2 regions of the Microbacterium sp. Clip185 genome follow, and region 1 is predicted to be linked to the other one. Evidence: predicted binding sites of a transcription regulator. Region 1 holds the regulator's gene; the other holds the start of a gene.
What was found. The regulator HrcA, encoded in region 1, represses chaperone genes, less so after heat shock. The targets are predictions, from matches to a motif close to TTNGCACTCGNNNNNNNCGAGTGCNAA.
Positions count from the first base shown of each region.

Region 2: a site for HrcA is predicted at 3,643-3,669, ahead of groES (co-chaperone GroES). Genes of this name have one in related genera too.

Region 1 is NZ_CP117996.1:1,419,645-1,428,153, reverse strand. It holds gene ybeY (rRNA maturation RNase YbeY) at 1-153, opposite strand, end outside; gene PQV94_RS06840 (PhoH family protein) at 150-1,181, opposite strand; gene PQV94_RS06835 (HIT domain-containing protein) at 1,213-1,560, opposite strand; gene PQV94_RS06830 (16S rRNA (uracil(1498)-N(3))-methyltransferase) at 1,584-2,321, opposite strand; gene dnaJ (molecular chaperone DnaJ) at 2,326-3,435, opposite strand; gene hrcA (heat-inducible transcriptional repressor HrcA) at 3,478-4,515, opposite strand; gene PQV94_RS06815 (carboxylesterase/lipase family protein) at 4,617-6,032, shown strand; gene hemW (radical SAM family heme chaperone HemW) at 6,034-7,248, opposite strand; gene PQV94_RS06805 (DUF1990 family protein) at 7,248-7,898, opposite strand; gene lepA (translation elongation factor 4) at 7,950-8,509, opposite strand, start outside.
Region 2 is NZ_CP117996.1:702,094-710,602, forward strand. It holds gene tsaB (tRNA (adenosine(37)-N6)-threonylcarbamoyltransferase complex dimerization subunit type 1 TsaB) at 1-19, shown strand, start outside; gene rimI (ribosomal protein S18-alanine N-acetyltransferase) at 31-522, shown strand; gene tsaD (tRNA (adenosine(37)-N6)-threonylcarbamoyltransferase complex transferase subunit TsaD) at 510-1,568, shown strand; gene PQV94_RS03410 (hypothetical protein) at 1,610-2,137, shown strand; gene PQV94_RS03415 (hypothetical protein) at 2,195-2,428, shown strand; gene PQV94_RS03420 (class I SAM-dependent methyltransferase) at 2,429-3,616, opposite strand; gene groES (co-chaperone GroES) at 3,758-4,054, shown strand; gene rarD (EamA family transporter RarD) at 4,146-5,099, shown strand; gene PQV94_RS03435 (ABC transporter substrate-binding protein) at 5,259-6,575, shown strand; partial or broken gene PQV94_RS03440 (ABC transporter ATP-binding protein) at 7,419-8,168, opposite strand; gene PQV94_RS03445 (ABC transporter ATP-binding protein) at 8,165-8,509, opposite strand, start outside.

The sequences.
Region 1 (8,509 bases):
GTGCAGTGCCTCCATGGCACCCTCATCGACCAGGAGGATCGCGACGTCGGCGTCCGGGCTGATGTGCAGCTCGGAGAAGTTGCTCTCCATGAGTCGCAGCAGCACCGTCTCGTCGACGTCGATGCCCGATTCGTTGGTGATCTCGATCGTCATGAGCGTCCTCGCTTCGGAAGGTGGTCGCGCGCACCGCCGCGCCTCTGGGCACGATTGGCGAGCTCGCTGGCCTCATCCCGCTCGCGCCGGGATGCGAGACGTCGCTCGTCGAACTCGGTGTAGGCGTCGACGATCTTGCCGACGAGGGTGTGGCGCACCACGTCGTCGCTGGTGAGGTACGAGAAGTGGATGTCGTCGATGTCCTTGAGCACCCGCGTCACCAGACGCAGACCCGAGGCTCCCTGCGGCAGGTCAATCTGCGTGATGTCGCCGGTGACGACCATGCGCGTGCCGAACCCGAGGCGCGTGAGGAACATCTTCATCTGCTCGGGCGTCGTGTTCTGCGCCTCGTCGAGCACGACGAAGGAGTCGTTGAGCGTGCGTCCGCGCATGTAGGCGAGCGGCGCCACCTCGATGGTGCCGCTGGCCATGAGCTTGGGCACGAGTTCGGGGTCGAGCATCTCGTTGAGCGCGTCGTAGAGCGGTCGCAGGTACGGATCGATCTTGTCGGTGAGCGATCCGGGCAGGAACCCGAGACGCTCACCCGCTTCGATCGCCGGCCGGCTGAGGATGATGCGACTGACCTCCTTGCGCTGCAGCGCCTGGACGGCCTTGGCCATCGCCAGGTAGGTCTTGCCGGTTCCGGCAGGACCGATGCCGAACACGATCGTGTTCTCTTCGATCGCATCGACGTAGGCCTTCTGCCCCAGCGTCTTCGGTCGGATGACCTTGCCCCGCGACGACAGGATCGCCTCGCCCATGACCTCCGACGGACGCATCCCGCCGTCCATGTCGAGGATGCGGCGCGACGAGGCGACGTCGGCGGGGCCGAGGTCCTGTCCGCGCCGCGTCATGACCAACAGCTCTTCCACGAGCGCCTTGGCTGCAGCGACGTCGGCCGCAGAGCCGGAGAGAGTGATCTCGTTGCCGCGCACGTGCACGTCGACATCCGGATGCTCGCGCTCGACGACGCGGAGGAGGCGGTCCTGAGGCCCGAGCAACTGCACCATGGCGATGCCGTCGGCCATGAGCTTCTCGACGGCTTCGGGCTGAGACTGCTCAGGCACCGACGCTCCCCTCCGACAGGTCGCCGGCGAGAACGTGGGCGTGCACGTGGAAGACGGTCTGACCCGCACCGGCGCCGGAGTTGAAGACGAGGCGGAAGTCGCCGTCCGCGTGCTTCGCCGCAACCCTGCCCGCGACCTCGACCATCTCGGCCAGCAGATCGGGCTCGCCCGCCGCGAGTGCGACGACATCGCGGTACTCCGCGGTCTTCGGGATCACCAGGAGGTGGATCGGAGCCTGTGGCGCGATGTCACGGATGACGAAGACGCGGTCGGTCTCGTGGAGGATCTCCGCGGGGATCTCGCCCTGCAGGATGCGGGTGAACACGGACGGCTCGCTCATTCCTCCAGTCTATGCGTGCGCGTTCACCACCGACCCAGGAGCGCCTCGATGGCGGCGAGTGCGGCCGGTCCTGCGGTGGAGGTGCGCAGCACTCCTGCGCCGAGGCGCACCGGATGCGCGCCCGCCGCGGCGAAGGTCTCGAGCTCCGCAGCATCGATCCCTCCCTCGGGCCCCACGACGAGCAGGATCTCCGGGGCGTCCCGCAGCTCCTGCATCCTGGCGCTGAGGGACTCGGACGCGCCGGGCTCCAGGACGAGCGTCGGGACGACGGCGGCACGCTGCGCGACCTGTGCGCTCGTGCGCACCTCGCTCACCTCCGGAACCCACGCGCGATGCGCCTGCTTCGCAGCTTCGCGGACGATCTGGGCCCAGCGCGCACGCCCCTTGACCGCCTTGGCGGCATCCCAGCGCGAGACGCTGCGAGCGGCCTGCCACGGCACGACCTCGGCGACACCGAGCTCCGTGGCCGCCTGCACCGCCATTTCGTCGCGGTCGCCCTTCGCCAACGCCTGGACGAGCACGAGCCGGGGTGAGGGGGCCGCCACGTCCTCCCGCTGATGGACCTCCACCGCGACCTCGCGGGGCGCGACGCTCGTGCACGTCCCGGTCGCCCAGACGCCTCGCCCGTCGCCGATCGTGACCTCCTCGCCCACGCGCACCCGGCGCACGGTGGCGGCGTGGTGCGCCTCGGCTCCGGTCAGGGTCACGGTGCGGCCGGGCTGTGCGTCGGACGCGTCGTCGAGGAGGAAGTGCAGTGCCATCGGATCACCCGTTGCGGAAGCGGTCGCGCAGCTTGGCGAACAGCCCCTGCTGGAACTCCGACAGCCGCGGCGCGGGAGCCTTGGTCTTCTTGGCGAACTCCTCGATGAGAGCACGCTCCTTGTGGTCGAGGCGCGTCGGGGTGACCACGTGCACCCCGATCTTCAAGTCGCCGCGCTGGTTGCCGCGCAGCGGCGTGATGCCGCGTCCCTTGATCGTCAGCACGTCGCCGGCCTGGACCCCGGCGCGCAGCTCCAGATCGACCGGGCCGTCGAGAGCCTCGATCCTCGTCGTGGTTCCGAGAATCGCGTCGGGCATCGAGACGTCGAGGGTCGCGAGCAGGTCGTCGCCGTCGCGGCTGAACACCTCGTCGGCCGCCACCGTGATCTCCAGATACAGGTCGCCGTGGGGACCGCCCGCGGGGCCCACTTCTCCGGAGCCCGGAAGCTGCAGCCGCAGGCCGGTCTCGACGCCCGCGGGGATGTCCACCGAGACGGTCCGGCGCGCGCGAACCCGCCCCTGGCCCTGACAGGTCGCGCAGGGGTAGGGGATGGTGGTGCCGTAACCCTGGCACGTCGCGCAGGGCTGGTTGGTGACGACGTTGCCCAGCAGGCTCCGGACAGTGCGCTGCACGTGGCCGCTGCCGTGACAGATGTCGCACGTGACCGGCGAGGTGCCGGGCTGGCAGCAGCCGCCCTCGCACGTCTCGCAGAGCACCGCGGTGTCCACCTCGATGTCGCGGTGTGCGCCGAAGATCACTTCTCGCAGCTCGAGCGTCACGCGCACGAGGGCGTCCTGGCCGCGTTCGGTGCGCGAGCGCGGGCGGACGCGGCCCGCTCCGCCGCCACCGAAGAAGGTGTCGAAGATGTCGCTGAACCCGCCGAAGCCCTGGGCTCCGCCGAATCCACCGCTGTCGCCGCCCATGTCGTATCGACGACGCTGCTCGCTGTCGCTCAGCACGTCGTAGGCGTGCGTGACGAGCTTGAACCTCTCCGCCGCGTCCTCGCCCGGGTTCACATCGGGATGCAGCTGGCGCGCCAGCTTGCGGTACGCCTTCTTGATGTCGTCCTGCGATGCGTCGCGAGGCACCCCGAGTACTTCGTAGTGGTCTGCCACTTCAGCCTTCCCGTCCGCGTCCCGCGGAATCGTGTCGCGCGCTCAACGCGCGCGTTCGTCTTCTTCCAGCAGACGACTCAGATAGTGAGCCACGGCACGGACGGCCGCGAGGTTGCTGGAGTAGTCCATGCGAGTTGGGCCGAGCACGCCCACGCGCGCCTGCCCTCCGGTCGTGTCGTAGTCGCTGGCCACGACCGACGCCTCGACAAGTCCGAACGCCTCGTTCTCGCGCCCGATGGATGCGGCGAGCCCCTGCTCGTCGGCCACCATCTCACCCATCAGACGCAGCAGCGTGACCTGCTCCTCGATCGCTTCCAGAAGCGGGTAGATGCTGCCGCGGAAGTCGCCTTCCGCGCGGGCGAGGTTGGCGCTTCCCGCCATCACCAACCGGTCCTGGCGGAACTCGTCGAGCTCTTCGCCGACCGTGCGAAGCAGCGCGCCGAGGGCACGGTCGGCCCGGCTGTCGGTCAGCGTCTCGGCCAGTGCCTGCGCGACCCGTTGCGTGCCCTCGCGCACCGGTCGCCCGGTGACCAGCACCGACACCTGCGCACGCAGCGTCGCGACATCCGACTCCTCGAGCGGCTCGGGGCCCGCCATCAGACGCTGCGACACCCGGCCGGTATCGGTGACGAGCACGACGACAAGGCGCGACCCGCCGAGGTGGACGAGCTCGACATGGGTGATACTCGCCCGCTCGAACGAGGGGTACTGCACGAGAGCGACCTGTCCGGTGAGCTGGGTAAGGGCGCGCACCGTGCGTCCGAGCATGTCGTCCAGATCTGCCGGAGCTCCGAGGAATGCCGTGATCGCCGAGCGCTGGGCGCTCGTGAGCGGGCGCAGCTCGGCGAGGTGGTTCACGAAGACGCGGTAGCCCTTGTCTGTGGGCACCCGGCCGGACGAGGTGTGGGGTGCGGTGATGAGCTCCTCGTCCTCGAGCAGCGCCATGTCGTTGCGGATCGTCGCAGCGGACACGCCGAACGAGTGACGTTCGACGATCGACTTGCTGCCGACGGGTTCACGCGTCTCGACGTAGTCCTGGACGATCGCCCGAAGCACGTCGAGTCCCCGATCGCTGACCATGCGCACTCCCTCCTGGCACTCGAGGTCTGGGAGTGCCAATTCTAGCGCGCTCGGGCCGCGAGTCTCCGGAAGCCGCCCGTAGACTCGCGAGAGGAGGTCGTATGTCGCATCCTGTCGTCCACACCGAGGCCGGAGCCGTTTCCGGGACCCGCACCGAGGGGATCGAGCGTTACCTCGCCATCCCGTATGCCGAGCCTCCTGTCGGCTCGCGCAGATTCGCCCTGCCCGAGCCGGTCGCGGAGTGGGAAGGCGTTCGCGAGGCCACGGGCTTCGGCCCCACGTCGCCGCAGTCGCCGTACCCTGGTGAGATCGGCAAGCTCCTCCCGTCGACGATCATCCCCGGCGACGACATCCTGACCGTCAATGTGTGGCGGCCCGAGCAGGCGGACGGCGCCGCCGTCATGCTCTGGTTCCACGGTGGAGCGCTCGAGCGCGGCACCGCGGCGATCAGCACCTACGACGGCACCCCCTTCGCACGCGACGGCGTCGTCTTCGTCTCGGCGAACTACCGGTTGGGAGCGGAAGGGTTCTCGGTCCTGCCCGACGCGCCGCGCAACATCGGGCTCGCCGACGCCGCCGAGGCATTGCGGTGGACCCACCGCAACATCGCGCGCTTCGGCGGCGACCCCTCTCGGATCACGATCTTTGGCGAGTCCGCCGGCGGTGCCGTGGTGGCAGCACTCCTGGCCCGCGAGGATCTGCGTCCCTTTCTCGCGGGCGCGATCATCGAGTCAGGACCCCTGGACGCCGCGACGACCGAGCGCGCCGCGCGTCCCGCCCGAGACATCGCCCGCCGGCTCGGAGTCCCCGCCACCGCGGAGGCCTTCCGTCGGATCCCGCCGCAGCGACTCGTCGCGGCCAGGGATGAACTGACCGCGAACTCGACGCTCATCAAGGCCGCCCCGGGCTTCAACGCGACCATCGATCCGACGACCCTGCCGGAGAATCCCCGGCGCGCACTCATCGGCGCCGACGTTCCGGTGGTCATCGGCACGAACACCGACGAGTACCGCCTCTGGGACACTCCCGCCGCCTTCGCCAAACTCTCGCGCGGCACGTACGCGCTGCTCGCTCTGGCGAAGCGCCTGCCCCGCGGCGTGTGGCGCGCCTACCGTGAGGCATTCCCTGCCGCCTCCCCGGGCGAGATCATCGGACAGGTCCTGACGGATCTGGTCGTGCGCCAACCGGCAGTCGAGATCGCGCGCGGGCGCACGGCCCCGACCTTCGTCTACGAGTTCGCCTGGCCGAGTCCCGTGCGCGACCTCCGCGCTGCTCACGCCCTGGAGATCGGCTTCGTCTTCGACGCGCTGGGAGACGAAGGCGCGGTCACGATGGCCGGGACCGATGCCCCGCAAGAGCTGGCGACACGGATGCACGGCGACTGGATACGTTTCGCCGAGACCGGCGACCCGGGCTGGCCCGCGTTCCGCGACGGTTCGCTCGTGCGCCGCTACGACAGCGTGACGCACGATGTGGCGCTGCCGCGCGCGGCGGCGCTCGCGGCGCTGACCCACTGACTCAGTCGGTCAGCTCGCGCACGACCGCATCGGCGAGCAGCCGGCCGCGGCGCGTCAGCACGATGCGTCCACGCAGTGCTGACGCCCCCTCCACGAGACCGTCGGCGATGAGCCCGGCTACGGCGCTGCGTCGGTCGCTCGGAACCACCTCGATCGGCAGCCCCTCACGGATGCGGGACTCCAGGAGGATCCGCTCGAGCGTGCGGGCCTCCTGGTCGGGGACCTCCCTGGCCGCCGCCGGCGACGCACCCAGCGACAGCCTCTGAGCGTAGGCGGCAGGGTGCTTGACGTTCCACCAGCGAACGCCGGCGATGTGGCTGTGAGCGCCCGGTCCGAACCCCCACCAGTCGGTGCCGCGCCAATATGCGAGATTGTGGCGTGAGCGGTGCTCGGCGCCGCGCGCCCAGTTCGAGACCTCATACCAGTCGAAGCCCGCATCCGCCATCGCATCGTCGACGAGCTCGTACATCTCTGCCTGCAGATCGTCGTCGGGCGCGGGGACCTCGCCGGCGCGGATGCGGCGGGCGAGCTTTGTGCCGTCCTCGATGATGAGCGCGTAGGCGGAGAGATGATCCGGTTCCAGCGCCAAGGCGGCCTCGACCGAGGCGCGCCAATCGGACAGGGACTCCCCCGGTGCGCCGTAGATGAGATCGACGCTCACATCGAGCCCGGCAGCTCGCGCTCCGGCGACGGCTGCGGCCACATTGGCGGGGTCGTGCGTGCGGTCGAGGGCCGCCAGAACGTGCGGAACGGTCGATTGCATCCCGATCGACACGCGCGTCACCCCGGCCTCAGCCAGCTCGGCAAGCGACGCGTGGGTCACGGAATCCGGGTTGGCCTCGACGGTGATCTCGGCGCCCTCTGCGATGCCGAAGCCCTCGCGGACGGCGTGCAGCATGCCGCCCAGCGCCGCCGACGACAGCAGGGTCGGTGTGCCCCCGCCGAAGAAGACCGTCTGGGCCGGGCGTGGGTGGGACGCCAGCACCCGGGTCGCCAGAGCGATCTCACGGCTCAGGTCGTCGGGGTAGTCGTCGCGGCGGTGTCCGCGCAACTCGTCGGCCGTATACGTGTTGAAGTCGCAGTATCCGCAACGCACCCGGCAATACGGCACATGGATGTAGACGCCGAAATCAGTGGTGGGATCCACCGCCGTACCCTCGGGAAGAGCGCCGTCGGCGGGTGCGAGGTCGCCGTCGGGAAGAACAGATGGTGTCATCAGGCGGGGGTCGTGTACATGGGCGAGATCGCACGCAGGTACCGGCCGAAGAGCTCGCGGCGGCGGCGGCGCACGAGCGCGGGAACCAGACGATACAGCGGCGAGACCGGGCGGTCGAAGGCGCGGACGGTGAACCACACCTCGTCATCGCCGCGCCATTCGATCATGAACGATTCCTCGCCGCTGACGACCGAGTCACGCACCGTGCCCAGGGCGAAACCGATGCGTCGCTTCTCCTCGACCACGAAGATCACGCGCAGCTCCGCATCGACGCGGTAGCCGCCGACGCGCCCGCGCACGTGCACCGATGAACCGGCGGCCACATACGGCGTTCCGTCGGCGTCGAAGCGCTGGTCGGCGTCGAGGCGACTGGGCGCGATCGGCTGCCCCTCGTCGTCGAACGAGACTCCCGAGTAGCTCGGGTCGGATGCGGGGCGCACCTCTGCGATCGAGATGCCGCCGTCGCGAAGCGCCCGCCACGACAGGAGCGCGTCGCCCGCAGAGCGGAAGCGCTCCTCACCACTGCCGAGCTTCCACGACTCCTGGGCGGGAATGCTCTTCTCCGGCGGGTACTGGAGGAGGTCGGAAGCCTGCGTCGCCCCGACGGCGGCGTAGTCGACGGTCTCGTCCCGGAAGGTCCCACGGCGCATGGTCTCCAGCGTACCGAGCCGGCCTGGACGCATGATCCGAATGTGAATCCCCTACTTCTTCGTCTCGACGTCGCCCGACAGCGCGGCGATGAACGCCTCCTGGGGAACCTCGACGCGCCCGACCATCTTCATGCGCTTCTTGCCCTCCTTCTGCTTCTCGAGGAGCTTGCGCTTACGCGTGATGTCACCGCCGTAGCACTTGGCGAGCACGTCCTTGCGGATGGCCCGGATGTTCTCGCGGGCGATGATCCGCGCGCCGATGGCGGCCTGGATCGGAACCTCGAACTGCTGGCGAGGGATGAGCTTGCGCAGCCGCTCGGTCATCATGGTGCCGTAGGCGTAGGCCTTCTCACGGTGCACGATCGAGCTGAAGGCGTCGACCTTCTCGCCCTGCAGGAGGATGTCGACCTTCACGAGGTCGGCGGTCTGGGATCCTGCGGGTTCGTAGTCGAGGCTCGCGTAGCCCTGCGTGCGGCTCTTGAGGTGGTCGAAGAAGTCGAACACGATCTCGCCGAGCGGCATGTTGTAGCGCAGCTCGACGCGGTCCTCGCTGAGATAGTCCATTCCCAGCAGCGTGCCCCGGCGCGACTGGCACAGCTCCATGACGGTGC
Region 2 (8,509 bases), 720 kb from region 1:
CAAGCGGGTGGGGTCGTGATCCGCCCGGCGATGCCGGCCGATCTCGACGCGATCATGCGCCTGGAGCGGGCGAGCTTTCCGACGGATGCGTGGAGCGATGCCATGATGCGCGAGGAGCTCGCCTCGCCCCACGGGCACTACGTCGTGCTGGAGGAGGGCGGCCGGCTGATCGGCTACGCGGGCCTGCGTGCGCCGGCCGGAGCGCGCGACGGCGACATCCAGACGATCGCCCTGGACGAGACGGCGCGGGGGCGGGGCTTCGGACGGGCGCTGCTGCGCACGCTGTTGGCGAAGGCCGACGAACGAGGCGTCCGTGAGGTGTTCCTCGAGGTGCGCGACGACAACCCCGTCGCTCGGGGACTGTATGCCTCGGAGGGCTTCGTCGAGGCAGGCCGGCGCCCCCGCTACTACCAGCCCGACGACGTCGACGCGATCGTCATGCGCCTTGACGTGCCGGCGTGGGCGGCGGCCCGCGGTGAGGATGCGGCGGCATCCGGTGTGAACGGAGGATGGTGCTCGTGAGCGGACCACTCGTGCTCGGCATCGAGACAAGTTGCGACGAGACCGGTATCGGCATCGTCCGAGGTCGTGAGCTGCTGACCAACACGATCGCCAGCTCCATGGACGAGCACGCCCGTTACGGCGGGGTCGTCCCCGAGGTCGCCGCGCGCGCTCACCTGGAGGCGCTGCAGCCCGCGATCCACGCCGCGCTCGCCGAGGCGGGAGTCGGCCTCCACGACCTGGATGCGGTCGCCGTCACCTCCGGGCCAGGACTCGCGGGCGCCCTCATGGTGGGTGTGGGGGCGGCGAAGGCGCTCGCTGTGGGGCTCGGCAAGCCGCTGTACGCCGTCAACCACCTCGTCGGGCACATCGCCGCCGACATCCTCGATGCGGATGCGGCACCCCTCGAGTATCCGACGGTGGCCCTGCTCGTCAGCGGCGGGCACACCTCCCTGCTGCTCGTGCGCGACCTCACGAGCGATGTGGAGCTGCTCGGCGAGACGGTGGACGACGCCGCGGGGGAGGCGTTCGACAAGGTCGCTCGCATCCTGGGCCTGCCCTACCCGGGAGGTCCGCAGATCGACCGCGCCGCCGCCGAGGGCGATCCCACCGCCATCCGCTTCCCGCGCGGGCTCTCCCGCGCGTCCGACATGGCGGAGCACCGCTACGACTTCTCGTTCTCGGGTCTGAAGACGGCCGTGGCGCGCTACCTCGAGCAGACGCCGGACGCCTCTGTGCCCGACGTCGCCGCATCCTTCCGCGAGGCGGTCGTGGACGTGCTCGTGACCAAGGCGCTGGATGCGTGCGAACGCTACGACGTGCCGCGCCTGCTGCTGGGCGGCGGCGTCATCGCCAACCGCAGGCTGCGCGACGTGGCTGTGGAGCGCGGCACGGCGGCCGGCGTCGCGGTCCGCATCCCGCCGCTGAGTCTGTGCACCGACAACGGGGCGATGATCGCGGCCCTGGCCGCCGAGCTCATCTCTGCGGGGCGCGCTCCCTCGACGCTGCGCTTCGGCGCCGATTCCACGCTGCCGGTCACCGAGATCCAGGTCGCGGAGCAGCGGTGAGTCACGAGCGGGAAGGAGACGCGCCGGAAGAGCCGGCGTCGATGACATCGGCGTTCGGGCCGGACGACGCGGCCGCGCAGCCGCTGCTGGCCGCGGCCCTGGATCCCTCGCCGGAGAAGAGCCCCGTCGACGACCGGCCGGTCCTCGCCCGCGTCGAGTCGCCCTCGGACGACGTCGTCGTCCCGACGCAGGCCGCCGCGCTGCCCGGCACCCATCGCGGTGGATTCACCCGCCCGCCGACCGCGCCCGTCGACGTGCAGGAGCAGGTCGCCGAGCACGAGGAGCCCCTCGCGACGACCGCGACCCTGCCCACGACGGATGCGGGCGCGCCCGCCAACTTCGCGACCCTCTCGCTCGGGTTCGCGGTGGTGGCCCTCATCGTCGCCATCGTGGTCGGCTGGGGGTTCCCGATCGGGGTAGGGGCGGTCGTCCTGGGGCTTATGTCGCTGCGCGGGAGGGTGGAGAGCCGCCCGATCGCGGCGTGGGGCGTGGCCCTCGGCGCCCTCTCGTTGGTCTACAGCGCGGGATGGCTCGTGTACGCCGGTATTCGGTCGGGCTGGCTCGGCTGACGTTTCTCCCCTCCGAGCGTGCCGTGTGGGCCGGCTGCGCTTGATAGGTTCGCAAGCATGGGGATCGAGTGGGGACGAATCAGCCCTGTCATCGTGGTCACTGCCGGGATTCTGGCCTGCATGCTGGTGCCGAGCGTCGTGTTCATCGCCGTGTCGGCGTTTCTCGACGACAACGCGCTGCTGGGGGCGGCGGCGGTCGTTGCGGCAGGCGGGATCGTGATCGGAGCCGCCGCGGCATTCGTGTGCGCGGGGGCGATGTTCCGACGACGCAGGGCCGTCGGCGAGGGCTGATCAGACGCGATCCGCCAGGATCGCCGTCCGTTTGTCGCCGATCCGCGTCAACAGCAGCGTGGCCGAGGCATCGCCCTTGAGCTTGAGCCGGGTGCGCAGCTGGGCCGGGTCCACGTCGACGCCGCGCTTCTTGATCTCGAGCGTGCCGATGCCGCGTTCGCGCAGAGCCCTGGCGAGCTTCTTCTCGTCGGCGGGGAGCTGCTCGCGCACGCGGAAGCTCTGCACGAAAGGGCTCGTGACCGGCTCGTCCGAGGTGAGGTACGCGATGCGTTCGTCGAGCGTACCCGCATCCAGCGATCGCGCCACGTCTCCGATCAATCGGGCCCGGATGACGGCGCCGTCGGGTTCGTGCAGGAACGCGCCGAGCGGGCGGGGGGCGACATCCTCCGCGTCTCGGGCGGAGGTGAGCTCGTGCACCTCGTCGCCGCGGACGACGAGCGCCGCGCGCCGTACCCCCTCGCGCGCCAGCTCCCGGGAGAAGAGCACGAGCTCGATCGTCGACCCGTCCACGCTGATCCACTGCGCCTCGACATCGTCGGGGATGCTGTCGCGGTCGAAGCCGGGGCCGAGCTTGATCCCGGTGGGGACGCGTCCGGCGAGCTCGAACGCCCAGCTGAGTGCCGGACTGTACTCGTCCTGGTGCAGCCGATCGTTGTGGCTGCCGCCCACCGGGCGGCGCGCGGGGTCGAGCCACACCGCATCCATGTCGCTGAGATCGACGTCCTCCGCGCGGGCGTGCGAAACCGTGACGGTGTCGCCGAAGGGGGCCAGATTGTAGGCGGCGACGGCGGCCGTCGGCTCATCGGCGTCCACCGCGGTGACCTCGAGCCCGAGGGCCGCGAAACCCAGGGCGTCGCCGCCGATGCCGCACCCGAGATCCGCGATGCGGCGGCGACCTGCGTCGCGGAACCGGCCGGCATGGCGGGCGGCCACGCTCAGGCGCGTGGCCTGCTCGAGACCCGCCGGGGTGAAGAGCATCCGGGCGGCGAACGGCCCGAACTTCACTGCGGCGCGCGAACGGAGTCGCGCCTGGCCGACGACGGCGGAGACGAGGTCGGGCCCGTGGCCCGCGGCGCGGAGCCTGCTGACGGCCGCCGCGACGGCTGCCGTCGATTCGACCGGGCCCGTCTCATCCAACAGGCGCAGGCCCTCGGGGGTGAGAAGGGCGCGCAGCTCGCTCATCTCCATCGCTCCAGCCTAGGCGCGAGGCCGTGTTGGCACTCGCGTTGCACGAGTGCCAGGACGCCTCTAGACTTGCCATTAGCACTCTCGGTGTGAGGGTGCTAACTGAGTCTTCCGTTTCACGAAGCGAGAAAGAAGAGGTAGACCGTGTCGGTTTCCATCAAGCCGCTCGAGGACCGCATCGTCATCCAGCAGGTCGAGGCCGAGCAGACCACCGCTAGTGGCCTGGTCATCCCCGACACCGCCAAGGAGAAGCCCCAGGAGGGCGAGGTCGTGGCCGTTGGTCCCGGCCGCATCGACGACAACGGCAACCGTGTTCCGCTCGACGTCGCCGTCGGCGACCGCGTGATCTACAGCAAGTACGGCGGCACCGAGGTCAAGTTCGGCGCCGACGAGTACCTCGTGCTCTCCGCACGCGACGTGCTCGCGGTCGTCGTTCGCTGACATCGCCCCCTCGAAGCCCCCGGCCACTCGGTCGGGGGCTTCGTTCATTGCGGGCGCGTCCCGGTGGCGGCTGCGGTTCTAGGCTGGATCGGTGAACCCACGCACCCCCACCGAGCAGGGCCTCGCCGGCGGCCTCTACGCCTTCTCCGCATATCTGCTGTGGGGCGTGCTCCCGCTGTACTTCCTGCTGCTCGCGCCCGTGGGCGCCTTCGAGATCGTCGCGTGGCGCATCCTGTTGTCGCTCGTGTTCTGCGCGCTCCTGATCGTGGTGACGCGCTCGTGGCGGCGCCTCGCGGCGATCCTGCGCCAGGGCAGGCTCGTCGCCCTCACCGTGCTCGCCGGCATCCTGATCTACGTCAACTGGCAGACCTACCTCATCGGCACTCTCAGCGGCCACGTCATCGAGACGAGCCTCGGCTACTTCATCAACCCGATCGTCACGGTGCTGCTGGGCGTGCTGGTGCTGCGAGAGCGGCTGCGCCCTACCCAGTGGGTCGCGATCGGGCTCGCGACCGCCGCGGTCGTGGTGATCGTGGTCGGCTACGGCGCGATGCCGTGGATTGCCCTCATCCTCGCGTTCTCGTTCGGCTTCTACGGACTCGTGAAGAAGAAGATCGGCCCGTCCGTGGATGCGGTCAGCGGGCTCACTCTCGAATCGCTCTGGCTCACGCCGCTCGCCCTCGTGCAGCTGGTCGTGGTGGGACTGACGACAGGACTGGGCTTCGCGTCCGCGGGGGTCGGCACCACGGTGGCCCTCGCCCTGGCGGGGGTCGTGACGGCCGTTCCGCTGCTGCTGTTCGCCGCGGGCGCGCGCCGGGCGCCTCTGACGTTGCTCGGCATCATCCAGTTCGTCGCACCCGTGCTGCAGTTCCTCATCGGATGGTGGGTGCTGGGTGAGCCGATGACGGCCGGACGCTGGGCGGGCTTCGCGCTCGTGTGGGCGGCGCTCATCCTGTTGACCGCGGATTCCGTCGTCGCCTCGCGCCGTGCACGCCGGGGCGCAGGATTGCAGAACGCTCCGTCTGACGTGGCCGAATTGGCGTAATGCGTCGAAAAGCGGCGTGATTCATAACGATTTCGTCGCGAAAGGGTGCGGGGACTGTGCGCGACGCGCGCCTACAACACACTCGTAACAATGCGCGGCTAGCTTCTGGCGCAACGCGGCGTCCAGGTCGCGCATTGAAGAGTGAAAGGACGGAACCAGATGGTTCACTCCAAGAAGGCGTGGTTTGCCGCGACCGCCCTCGCGGGCGTCTCGGCGCTTGCGCTCGTCGGGTGTGCCGGCGGGGGCGAAGCAGCGCCCTCCGGCAGCTCAGACGCAGGTGGCGGCGACTACTCGGCGCAGAACTGCGCCGACGGCACCACGAGCGCTGACATCCTGAAGGTCGGCACCCTGCTGCCCACCACCGGAACCCTGGCATTCCTCGGCCCGCCCGAGATCGCCGGTGTCGGCCTGGCTGTCGACGACATCGTCGCCGCGGGCGACAAGGCATGTACGTTCTGGACCGACTCCGGTGACAGCAACGACATGACGGTCTCCTCCGCCTCGGCCGACGAGCTCATCAACGCGAAGGTCTCGATCGTGATCGGCGCCGCATCCTCCTCGGTGTCGCTGAACGTCGTCGACAAGCTCACCAAGAGCGCGAGCCCGATCGTGCAGATCTCGCCCGCGAACACGGCGGCGTCGCTCTCGGGCTACTCGCCCTTCTACTTCCGCACCGCTCCGCCGGACACGGTGCAGGGTTCCGCGCTGGGTCAGCTCATCACGAGCGACGGCAACGCGAACATCGCCTTCCTCGTGTTCAACGACGCGTACGGCACGGGTCTGCGCGATGTGATCGAGCAGACGGTCACGGGCGCGGGTGGAGCGGTCACCTACGGCGCCAAGGGCGCCGGCCAGGAGTTCCCTCCCGGTCAGACCACCTTCTCGTCCGAGGTGACGGCGGCGCTGGCCACCAACCCCGACGCGATCGTGATCATCGCCTTCGACGAGACCAAGGCGATCATCCCCGAGCTCGTGTCGCAGGGCTGGGACATGTCCCGCACCTACTACACGGACGGCAACACGTCGGACTTCTCGAAGGACTTCGAGCCCGGAACCCTCGAGGGAGCACAGGGAACGATTCCTGGTGCCAACCCCGCCGAGGACTTCAAGGAGAAGGCCTCCGCGTGGCACAAGTCGGTCGAGGGCTCGGCCCTGGACGACTACTCCTACTCGGCTGAGTCGTACGACGCCGTCATCCTCTCGGCCCTCGCGGCCCTGAAGGGCGGCGCCACCGACCCCGCGACCATCCAGGCGAACCTGGCGGCGGTGTCGGGCGCGACGGGTGGCGAGGAGTGCTCCACGTACGCGGACTGCAAGGAGCTCATCGCCGGCGGCAAGGACATCCACTACACGGGTGTCGCCGGTACGGGACCGTTCAACGACAAGAACGATCCCTCGAGCGCCTTCATCGGCATCTACAAGTTCGACGGTGACAACAAGCCCGTCTGGCAGAGCGCTGTCGAGGGCAAGTCTTGATCTGACTGCTCCGCTCACACGAACGCCCCCGGGTCCGCCCGGGGGCGTTCGTGCGTTTCCGGGTCCGCCCGGGGGCGTTCGTGCGTTTCCGGGGCGGTGCCCTCGCGCGCGTCCCGCCCTCGCCCCGCATTCGCCCCGCCCTCGTCCCGCTCGGGTCTCTTGAGCGTGTGGGTTGCGCGTTCGAGGGACGCCTCTTGTCGTGTCGGGGGCGTTGGCGTCGCGTTTCGGGTCTCTCGAACGGGTGGGGCCTGTGTTCGAGGGACGCGTGTTGGAGGGACGCGTGTTGTCGTGTCCGGGGGCGTTCGGGTCGCGTTTGGGGTCTCTTGAACCGGCGGCGCCTGTGTTGGAGGGACGCGTGTTGTCGCGCCGGGGGCGTTGGGGTCGCGTTTGGGGTCTCTTGAACGGGCGGCGCCTGTGTTGGAGGGACGCGTGTTGTCGCGCCGGGGGTGTTCGGGTCGCGTTTCGGGTCTCTCGAACGGGCGGCTCGCGCGGGCGAGCACAGGGCGCGCGGTGGGGTGGGCGCGCGGCGAGGTGGGGCGGGAACCGAGGCTCCGCGCCGCAGGAGCGGGGCTGAGGGCCGGCAACGGAGAAGGGGGCGGATGCGGGTGCATCCGCCCCCTTCGGAGCGCTCAGGCGGCGTGTGGCGCCGCGCGGATCTCAGGCCTTGCCGGCGTCGGGCTCCACGCCCGGCTCCGACATGGGCTCCGCACCGGGCGGCAGGTCTTCCGCCGCGCTCGAGCCGGAGGTCACCGAGGTCGGGACCTGCTCGTCGGGCGTGACGGTGCCCGCGGGAGCAGGCTCTGCGGTCGCGGGTGCGGTAGGGGCGGCACCGGATGCGGGTGCGGACTTGTCCGCATCCACGTCGGCTGCGAGCGTGCCGAGGTAGAGCTGGATGACCTTCGGGTCGTTGGCGAGTTCGCGCCCTGTGCCCGTGTAGGCGTCGCGTCCCTGGTCGAGCACGTACGCGCGGTCGCAGATCTGCAGGCAGCGGCGCGCATTCTGCTCGACCATGATCACGCTCACGCCCGCCTTGTTGATGCGCCGGGTGCGGATGAAGGTCTCGTCCTGGCGGACGGGCGACAGGCCGGCCGAGGGCTCGTCGAGCAGCAGCACGGACGGGTCCATCATGAGCGCACGGGCCATCGCGACCGACTGGCGTTCACCGCCCGAGAGGGACCCGGCGCGCTGATCGCGACGGTCGGCGAGCACCGGGAAGATCTCGAAGATCTTGTCGAGCTGCTCGCGGAACTTCCGCGGCTTCTGGTAGATGCCCATCTGCAGGTTCTCCTCGATCGTCAGCGAGGGAAACACGTTGTTGGTCTGCGGCACGAACCCCACACCGGTCGAGACCAGCTTGTTCGGCTTCCAGCCGGTGATGTCGGTGCCCTTGAGTGTGACGGAGCCGCCGCGGATCGACACCTGGCCGAACACCGCCTTCAGGAACGTCGACTTGCCGGCGCCGTTCGGGCCGATGATGCCGATGAGCTCGCCCGGGTGGGCGACGATGTTCACGCCGTTGAGGATGTTGACCCCCGGCAGGTAGCCGGCGTGCAGGTCCTTCGCGACGAGGACCGGTTCGGTCGCGTTCGTCATGAACGGTGCTCCTTTCCGAGCGCCTCGTCGATCTGCCGCTCGGCGGCCGCGTCGGCGGCCTCCGCCTCGGCCTCGAGCTGTTGGATGACCGAGGTGTCGAGCAGCGAGTCGTCACCGAGGTCGGTGTCGTGGTGCGCACCGAGGTACGCGTCCACGACCGCCTGCTGGTTCATGACCTCGCCCGCGGGGCCTTCGGCGACGATCGCGCCCTGCGCCATCACGACCACCCAGTCGGAGATGTGGCGCACCATGTGCATGTCGTGCTCGACGAACAGCACCGTGGTGCCGTCGTCGCGCAGGGCCTGGATGTGTCCGAGCAGCGACTGCGTGAGCGCCGGGTT